DNA from 3 places in the Erwinia sp. AK-PDG3-5 genome. Region 3 is predicted to be linked to each of the others. Evidence: predicted binding sites of a transcription regulator. Region 3 holds the regulator's gene; each other region holds the start of a gene.

The links. Region 3 encodes sigma-54, which starts transcription at its own class of promoters, with help from an activator protein. Its sites were predicted from a motif close to GTTGGCACANNTTTCGCTNT; they were not measured.
Region 1: a site for sigma-54 is predicted at 1,766-1,785, ahead of glnA (glutamate--ammonia ligase). Genes of this name have one in related genera too.
Region 2: a site for sigma-54 is predicted at 2,010-2,029, ahead of glnK (P-II family nitrogen regulator). Genes of this name have one in related genera too.

The regions. Positions count from the first base shown of each region.
Region 1 is NZ_CM165967.1:4,714,387-4,717,633, forward strand. Features, by position in the region: gene typA (ribosome-dependent GTPase TypA) at 1-1,497, opposite strand, end outside; gene glnA (glutamate--ammonia ligase) at 1,931-3,247, shown strand, end outside.
Region 2 is NZ_CM165967.1:3,564,236-3,567,482, reverse strand. Features, by position in the region: gene AC1UKS_RS16615 (SmdA family multidrug ABC transporter permease/ATP-binding protein) at 1-54, shown strand, start outside; gene AC1UKS_RS16610 (SmdB family multidrug efflux ABC transporter permease/ATP-binding protein) at 47-1,810, shown strand; gene glnK (P-II family nitrogen regulator) at 2,083-2,421, shown strand; gene amtB (ammonium transporter AmtB) at 2,442-3,247, shown strand, end outside.
Region 3 is NZ_CM165967.1:560,033-563,279, forward strand. Features, by position in the region: gene hpf (ribosome hibernation promoting factor) at 202-489, opposite strand; gene rpoN (RNA polymerase factor sigma-54) at 512-1,945, opposite strand; gene lptB (LPS export ABC transporter ATP-binding protein) at 1,994-2,719, opposite strand; gene lptA (lipopolysaccharide ABC transporter substrate-binding protein LptA) at 2,726-3,247, opposite strand, start outside; gene lptC (LPS export ABC transporter periplasmic protein LptC) at 3,246-3,247, opposite strand, start outside.

The sequences.
Region 1 (3,247 bases), 610 kb from region 3:
GAATGCTACCGCTTTACCCTGGCCGTTAGAGATCAGCACGCCGTTCTGGCGCTGGCCGATTTCACCCTGACGAACATCATCGTAGTGGCTGAAGGTGGAGTACAGCAGACCGGTACCAGAGGTCATGGTCATGAATTCGGTACGGAAACCGATCAGTCCACGCGCCGGGATCAGGTAATCCAGACGAATACGGCCTTTGCCATCAGGGATCATGTCTTTAACATCACCCTTACGCTCGCCCATTGCCTGCATCACAGAACCCTGGTGCTGTTCTTCGATATCCAGCGTCACGTTCTCGAACGGCTCTTGCATGCGGCCATCGATTTTACGGTTGATAACTTTAGGACGTGAAACGGCGATTTCGAAGCCTTCACGACGCATGTTTTCAATCAGAACGGACAGGTGAAGCTCACCACGACCTGACACGCGGAAGGCGTCAGAATCTTCGGTTTCTTCAACACGCAATGCAACGTTGTGCACCAGTTCTTTGTTCAGACGGTCAAGGATCTGACGTGAAGTCACATACTTACCTTCTTTACCACAGAACGGAGAGGTGTTTACGTTGAAGTACATGGTCACGGTTGGTTCATCAACACTCAGTGCTGGCAGCGCTTCAACAGCCTGTGGATCACAGATGGTGTCGGAGATGTTCAGCTCGCCCAGACCGGTGATAGCGATGATATCGCCCGCTTCGGCTTCAACCGCTTCGATACGCTCCAGACCCATGTGGGTCAGGACTTTACCGACTTTACCGTTACGGGTTTTGCCTTCGCTATCTACGATAGTAACCTGCTGGTTTGGCTTAACTTTACCGCGTTTGATGCGGCCGATGCCGATAACACCCACGTAGTTGTTGTAGTCCAGCTGGGAAATCTGCATCTGGAATGGCGCTTCTGCCTCAACCTGCGGAGGAGAAACGTGATCCACGATAGCCTGATACAGCGGAGTCATATCCTCAGCCATATCGTTGTGATCCAGACCAGCGATACCGTTCAGCGCTGATGCATAGATTACCGGGAAGTCGAGCTGCTCGTCAGTCGCATCGAGGTTAACGAACAGGTCAAAGACCTGGTCAACAACCCAATCCGGACGCGCACCAGGACGGTCAACTTTGTTGATAACAACGATCGGCTTCAGACCATTAGCAAACGCTTTTTTGGTCACGAAGCGGGTTTGCGGCATTGGGCCATCCATTGCATCCACAACCAGCAGCACCGAGTCAACCATTGACATCACACGCTCAACCTCACCGCCGAAGTCGGCGTGTCCTGGGGTATCCACGATGTTGATGCGGTAGTCATTCCAATTAATGGCGGTGTTTTTTGCGAGGATGGTAATCCCACGCTCTTTCTCCAAATCGTTGGAGTCCATTACGCGTTCGGTGGCTTCAGTACGGGCGTCAAAGGTCCCGGATTGCTGCAGCAACTTATCGACCAGGGTAGTTTTACCATGGTCAACGTGGGCAATAATGGCGATGTTACGCAAATTTTCGATCACAGCTTTGCCTCAGGCATTAGAAATAGCGCGCTATTGTACACGGATTAATCGAAGGACTGAACAGGATCACAAATTTCAATTAAAGATAACTGTCAGGATTGCTTTTTACACCTTAAACAGTGCAAGAATCGCACTCCATCGAAAAAATGCACCAGAATAGTGCTCACTCAGCACTCAATAGCACCAAAATGGTGCGCGACTTCCATCATGGTGCAGGTCCCGTATCACGAGAGGGCGCATCATAGCGCTTTTTCAGGTAAATAATAAAGTTGGCATAGATTTCGCTTTATACACTCAAGCGAAGAATGCAGTTTTTCACAACGGTTGATAGCGTGTGAGAGATCTTTATTATCGGATGACAATGCGAGATAAGCAAAGTCCACCTTGAGATCGCTAACCACGACGACAATGACAAAATCCAGGAGAGTTAAGTATGTCCGCTGAACACGTTCTGTCGATGATGAACGAGCACGAAGTCAAATTCGTTGACCTGCGTTTTACCGATACAAAAGGTAAAGAACAGCACGTCACCATTCCTGCTCATCAGGTTAACGCTGACTTCTTCGAAGAAGGCAAAATGTTTGACGGTTCCTCTATTGGTGGCTGGAAAGGCATTAACGAATCAGACATGGTTCTGATGCCAGATGCGACCACCGCTGTGCTGGATCCATTCTTCGAAGATCCTACGCTGATCATCCGTTGTGACATTCTCGAGCCAGGCACCATGCAGGGCTACGATCGTGACCCACGCTCCATCGCAAAGCGCGCTGAAGATTTCCTGCGCTCTTCTGGCATTGCAGACACCGTTCTGTTTGGACCAGAGCCAGAGTTCTTCCTGTTCGATGACATCCGTTTCGGCAGCAGCACCTCCGGTTCCCATGTTGCTATCGACGATATCGAAGCTTACTGGAACAGCGGTAAAGCCTACGAAGGCGGCAACAAAGGTCACCGTCCAGGTCTGAAAGGCGGTTACTTCCCGGTTCCACCTGTCGACTCCTCACAGGACATCCGTTCTGCGATGTGTCTGACCATGGAGCAGATGGGCCTGGTTGTAGAAGCTCACCACCACGAAGTGGCAACGGCCGGTCAGAACGAAGTGGCAACCCGCTTCAACACCATGACCAAAAAAGCTGACGAAATTCAGATCTACAAATACGTTGTTCACAACGTGGCGCACGCTTACGGCAAAACAGCGACCTTTATGCCGAAACCTATGTTCGGTGATAACGGTTCGGGTATGCACTGCCATATGTCACTGTCTAAAGACGGTAACAACCTGTTCGCCGGCGACAAATACGGCGGCCTGTCTGAAATGGCCCTGTTCTACATCGGTGGTGTTATCAAACACGCTAAAGCGATCAACGCCCTGGCGAACCCAACCACTAACTCCTACAAGCGTCTGGTCCCAGGCTACGAAGCGCCAGTAATGCTGGCTTACTCTGCCCGTAACCGTTCTGCTTCTATCCGTATCCCAGTGGTTGCCAGCCCGAAAGCACGTCGTATTGAAGCGCGCTTCCCTGATCCAGCGGCTAACCCATACCTGTGCTTCGCTGCACTGCTGATGGCTGGCCTGGACGGCATCATCAACAAGATCCACCCTGGCGATGCAATGGACAAAAACCTGTATGACCTGCCGCCGGAAGAAGAAGCTGAGATCCCTAAAGTGGCAGGTTCACTGGACGAAGCGCTGGCAGCACTGAACGAAGACCGCGAGTTCCTGACCCGTGGTGGTGTGTTCACTGACGACGCT
Region 2 (3,247 bases), 1.8 Mb from region 3:
CTGGAAGCGGCACTGGACGAAGAAGAGATCGAAAAGGGAGTGCCACATGGCTAATCTTGCCCACCTCTGGCCGACCCTTAAGCGGTTACTGAAATACGGATCGCCGTGGCGTAAATCGCTCGGCCTGGCGGTATTGCTGCTGTGGATTGCCGCCGCTGCCGAGGTGATGGGGCCCATCCTTATCAGCTACTTTATTGATAATATGGTCGCCAAACACAATATGCCGTTAGCGTTAGTCTCCGGGCTGGCGACCAGTTTTATCCTGCTGCAAATTCTCGCGGCCTCGCTGCATTACTGGCAGGCGCTGCTGTTTAACCAGGCCGCAGTGGGCGTGGTTCAGCAACTGCGGATGGACGTGATGGATGCGGCCTTACGGCAACCGCTGAGTGCGTTTGATACCCAACCGGTTGGGCAAATCATCTCTCGCGTTACGAATGACACGGAAGTGGTGCGCGATCTGTACGTCACGGTGGTTGCCACCGTCTTACGCAGCGCCGCATTGATTGGGGCGATGCTGGTGGCGATGTTCAGTCTTGACTGGCGCATGGCGCTGGTGGCGATCACCATCTTCCCGGCCGTGCTGACGGTGATGCTGATTTATCAGCGTTACAGCACGCCGATTGTCCGTCGGATGCGCAGCTATCTGGCTGATATTAATAATGGCTTCAATGAAGTGATTAACGGCATGAGCGTGATCCAGCAGTTCCGCCAGCAGGCGCGCTTTGGTGAGCGTATGGGCGAAGCCAGCCGCTCGCATTATCTGGCGCGTATGGAAACGCTGAAGCTTGATGGCTTCCTGCTGCGTCCGCTGCTCAGTCTGTTCTCTGCCCTGATCCTTTGCGGACTGATGCTGCTGTTTGGCTTCTCGTCTGCCGGCAGCATCGAGGTCGGCGTCCTGTATGCCTTTATCAACTACCTCGGCAGACTCAATGAACCGCTGATCGAACTCACTACGCAGCAGTCTATGCTGCAGCAGGCGGTGGTTGCGGGTGAGCGCATCTTTGAACTGATCGATGCCCCGCGCCAGCAGTACGGCACGGATACCCGGCCACTGACCTCGGGGGCCATCTCGGTTAAGGATCTGACTTTCGCTTACCGCGACGATCGCAATGTGCTGAGCGATATCTGCCTTGACGTCCCGTCGCGTAACTTCGTGGCGCTGGTCGGACATACCGGCAGCGGTAAAAGCACGCTGGCCAATCTGATGATGGGCTATTATCCGATTCAGCACGGTGAAATTTGTCTGGATGGTCGACCGTTAAGTACGCTCAGCCACAGCGTTTTACGTCAGGCGGTGGCGATGGTTCAACAGGATCCGGTGGTCCTGGCGGATACCTTCTTTGCCAACGTGACCCTGGGGCGCGATATCTCTGAAGAGGCGGTGTGGCAAGCGCTGGAGACGGTGCAGCTGGCTGAACTGGCGCGCGGCCTGTCTGAGGGGATCCATACTCGTCTTGGCGAGCAGGGAAATAATCTTTCTGTCGGGCAAAAGCAGTTGCTGGCGATGGCTCGGGTGCTGGTGGCTTCGCCGCAGATTTTGATCCTCGATGAAGCAACGGCCAATATCGATTCTGGCACTGAACAAGCCATCCAGAAGGCACTGAAAGCCGTACGGGAAAAAACCACATTGGTGGTCATTGCACACCGGCTTTCAACGATTATCGACGCTGATACCATCCTGGTTCTGCACCGTGGTCGTGCTGTCGAACAGGGGAATCATCAGGCGCTGCTGGAAAAACAGGGCCGTTACTGGCAAATGTACCAATTGCAGCAGGTCGGGGATGAACTGGAAGCGGGCGAGGCGGTGTAAAAACAGCCGCTTCGCTGCACCAGGAACAGGCGGATAAACGGCAGAATTCCCGCTTTTGCACATAATTAACGCGCGACGCACCGTAATGGTGCGTTTTTTGTTGGCTGCATTCTGCTCCACCTCCTTCTGTTTTCCTCTCCCTAGCTCAGCAACACTGGGCCAGACTGACTAATCGTCTGAAAAATGCCAATTTTTAATTTATGGCACAGCCTTTGCTTTAATCAATCCGTGTTGGGCGAAACAACCGTATTCAATACCTGGAGGGGGATCATATGAAGCTGGTTACCGTGGTAATTAAACCGTTTAAGTTGGAAGACGTGCGTGAAGCACTTTCCTCTATCGGTATTCAAGGGCTGACCGTGACCGAAGTGAAAGGCTTTGGTCGCCAGAAAGGGCATGCAGAACTTTATCGCGGTGCAGAATACAGCGTGAACTTCCTGCCGAAAGTAAAAATAGACATTGCGATTGCAGACGACCAGCTGGATGAAGTGGTTGATGTGATCAGCAAGGCTGCCTACACCGGCAAAATCGGTGACGGCAAAATTTTTGTTGCGGAACTGCAGCGAGTTATCCGTATTCGCACTGGCGAAACTGACGAAGCAGCACTGTAATCTCGGGGCTAAGAATGTTGATGGGATGGGATAAAATGAATAAAAAAATTGCTCTGTTCGGCCTCGCCAGTCTGGCTCTGTTACCGTCGCTTGCGATGGCTGCAGCACCGGCAGTGGCTGATAAAGCTGACAACGCCTTTATGATGATCTGCACCGCGCTGGTGCTGTTCATGACGTTGCCGGGTATTGCCCTGTTTTACGGCGGTCTGCTCCGCGCTAAAAACGTGCTTTCCATGATGACTCAGGTCTCTGTGACCTTCGCGATGGTGTGCGTATTGTGGATGCTTTACGGTTATTCACTGGCCTTCAGTGAAGGTAACGCCTTCTTCGGTGGCTTCAGCATGGCGATGTTGAAAAACATTCAGCTGACCTCACTGGTAGGCACCTTCTACCAATATATCCACGTCTCCTTCCAGGCTTCGTTCGCCTGTATCACCGTGGGCCTGATTGTTGGATCGATTGCTGAGCGCGTTCGCTTCTCAGCGGTACTGATTTTCGTTGCTATCTGGCTGACCTTCTCGTATCTGCCTATTGCACACATGGTCTGGTCAGGCGGTTTGCTGGCCCAGGACGGCGCGCTGGACTTCGCAGGCGGTACCGTTGTGCACATCAACGCCGCGGTTGCTGGCCTGGTGGGTGCTTACCTGGTGGGTAAACGTGCTGGTTTCGGCAAAGAAGCCTTTAAGCCTCACAATCTGCCAATGGTCTTTATGGGGACGGCGATTCTGTATGTGGGCTGGTTTGGCTTCAACGCTGGCTCAGCCAGTGCAGCCAACGAGATTGCCGGTCTGGCGTTCCTGAACACCGTCATGGCAACAGCTGGCGC
Region 3 (3,247 bases):
TACGTGTTCACTTCTGCCTGGCAAAATTACGGGACACATCTTCACCTGAAAAGAGGGGAGAGGGTCATCGGTCGACTGCTCAGCCTGCCTGATTGATTAACGGCCCGGCTCCCCGATTAAAGGGAGCCGAGCCGGTTATCTTACGTCATGCCTGATCCTAAGATTAGGGTGGCGAAGAAATAATCAATGCTTGAGTGAAATTTAGTGCTGCTTCAGCTTGTCTTTATGTTTATTGAGCTGGCGCGTCAGCTTGTCTATCAAGCCGTCAACCGCCGCGTACATATCTTTCCCTTCCGAGGTGGCATGCAACTCACCGCCATTCACATGCAAAGTCGCATCCGCTACCTGAGTGACCTTTTCGACCTTCAGTACAATATAGACCTGATTAATTCGATCAAAGTACTGTTCCAGTTTGGCAAATTTGGTCGTCACGAAATCACGCAATGGTTCAGTGATTTCCACGTTCTGCCCGGTAATGTTGAGTTGCATACATTCTTCCTTATCTGTTCGATCAGACCAGCTGTTTACGCTGGTTTGAGGGCGGGATGGATAAAGACTCTCGGTACTTTGCAACAGTGCGCCGCGCTACCATGATCCCTTGATTAGAGAGCAAAGTCGTGAGCTTGCTGTCGCTCAGTGGTTTGGCGGGATTCTCCGCCGAGATTAATTTTTTCACCAGTGCGCGTATCGCCGTGGAGGAAGCTTCGCCACCACTCTCGGTGTTGACGTGACTGGAGAAAAAATACTTCAATTCAAAAATTCCGCGCGGACTGTGCAGATACTTCTGCGTGGTCACGCGGGAAATGGTGGATTCATGCATATCCACGGCACTGGCGATATCCGCCAACACCATGGGGCGCATAAATTCTTCGCCCTGTTCGAAAAACGCCTGCTGCTGATCGACGATGCAGCGCGTCACTTTCAGCAGCGTGTCATTACGGCTTTCCAGACTTTTTATCAGCCACTTCGCTTCCTGCAAATTGCTGCGGATAAACTGGCTGTCACTGTCGTTACGCGTCGAACCGCCGAGTGAAGCATAATGCTGATTAATCTTCAGCCTGGGTACGCTGTCTGAATTCAGTTCCACCGTCCAGCGATTGCTGGCTTTGCGTACCAGCACATCCGGGATGACATATTCCGGCTCGGTAGTATTAATCGACTGACCCGGACGCGGATCGAGCGACTGAATTACCTGCATGGCGTTTTTAAGCACGTCTTCCTTCAGCCGCGTCACGCGCATCAGGCTACGGAAGTCATGATTAGCCAGTAAGTCCAGATGTTCGCTGACAATCAGCCTTGCTTCTTTCAGGCACAATGCGTCAGGCGGGAACTGGGAAAGCTGGACCAGCAGGCAATCCCGTAGATCGCGGGCACAGACGCCAACGGGATCGAAGCGCTGAACGCGTTTCAATACCGCTTCCACTTCATCCATGGTCAATTCATCGTTGCCAATGCTGTCGAGGATCTCATCCAGCGAGGCGGTCAGATAACCGGTGTCGTCCACGGCATCGACAATCGAGGTCGCGATCGCCCGGTCAGTTTCGGTAAACGGGGTTAACTCCACCTGCCACATCAGGTAATCCTGAAGGGTCTGCGTGGTTTCACCTTGATAGACCGGCAGCTCGTCGTCGTGATAATCGGTTCCGGTGCCTGACGGCGTTCCGGCGGTATAAATTTCGTCCCAGGTCGCATCCAGAGGCAGCTCTTCGGGCATGTCCTTCTGTTCCAGCGCTTCCCTGGTATCCAGAGCCTCTTTCTCCTGATATTCGCGTACGTCCACTTCCTCATGAATGTCGGTTTGTTCAAGCAACGGATTACTTTCCAGCGCCAGCTGAATTTCCTGCTGTAGTTCAAGCGTAGAGAGCTGCAGCAAACGGATCGCCTGTTGCAGTTGTGGCGTCATGGCAAGCTGTTGGCTAAGCCTGAGTTGCAAACCTTGCTTCATATTCAGGATACTAATTCCTCGAAAATCTTACCTGGTTTTAACACCTTATCAGAGTCTGAACTCTTCGCCCAAATAGACTCTTTTAACTTGTTCATCCTCCAGAATTTCTGCCGGAGTTCCATGAGCAATTAAGTGCCCCTGGCTGACGATGTAAGCGCGCTCACATACCGCCAGCGTTTCACGCACGTTATGGTCGGTGATCAGCACGCCAAGGCCGCTGTCACGCAGGTGTTCGATAATCTTTTTGATATCAATAACTGAAATCGGGTCAACACCGGCAAAGGGCTCATCAAGCAAGATGAACTTTGGATTGGCGGCCAGCGCGCGGGCAATCTCAACACGACGACGTTCGCCACCGGATAATGCCTGACCCATGCTGTTGCGCAGATGCTCGATGTGGAATTCGCTCATCAGTTCATTGGCGCGGTCTTCGCGTTGTTCTGTGGTCAGATCGTCGCGGATCTGCAGTACGGCCATCAGGTTGTCATAGACGCTCAGGCGGCGGAAGATCGACGCTTCCTGCGGCAGATAGCCAATCCCACGGCGAGCGCGGGCGTGCAACGGTAAGATACTGATGTCTTCATCATCAATGACGATACGACCCGCATCACGCGGCACAATGCCAACCACCATGTAAAAGGTGGTGGTTTTGCCGGCGCCATTTGGACCTAACAGGCCAACAATCTCACCGGATTTGACCTGCAAACTGACATCTTCGACCACGCGACGGCCTTTGTAAGCCTTCGCCAGGTTTTCCGCAATTAACGTAGCCATAGCTGATTAGTTACTCTTTTTTGGGCCGGTAGACTGGGTGCCTTTGTCCTGCAACTGGGAAGGAACCAGGATGGTCGTCACGCGTTTGCCGCTGCTGCCATAAGCCTGCATTTTCTGCTCTTTCACCAGATAGGTAATCCGGTCACCCTTCACGTTGCTGTCGAGCTGCTCCAGATAAGCATTACCGGTCAACTCGACAAAATCTTTCGCCAGCTCATAATGCATTTTTTGCGCATGGCCTTTCACCGGCTTACCGTTGTCCTGCATCTGGTAGAAGGTGGCAGGATTACCATAAGCATCGACGATGGTTTTCTTGCTGTCGCCATCCGGGCGAGTGACCACGACTTTATCCGCGGTGATTTTGATCGAGCCCTGGGTCACGATGACGTTGCCGGTAAAGGTGGCAACGTTACCCTGCATATCAAGGGCCTGATTTTCGGAATCGACGTTCACCGGTTTATCGGAGTCGCCGGTCAGCGCCAGAGCCGGCAGGCTGGTAGCCAGCAGCAAGCTGAGCGCCAGGAACTT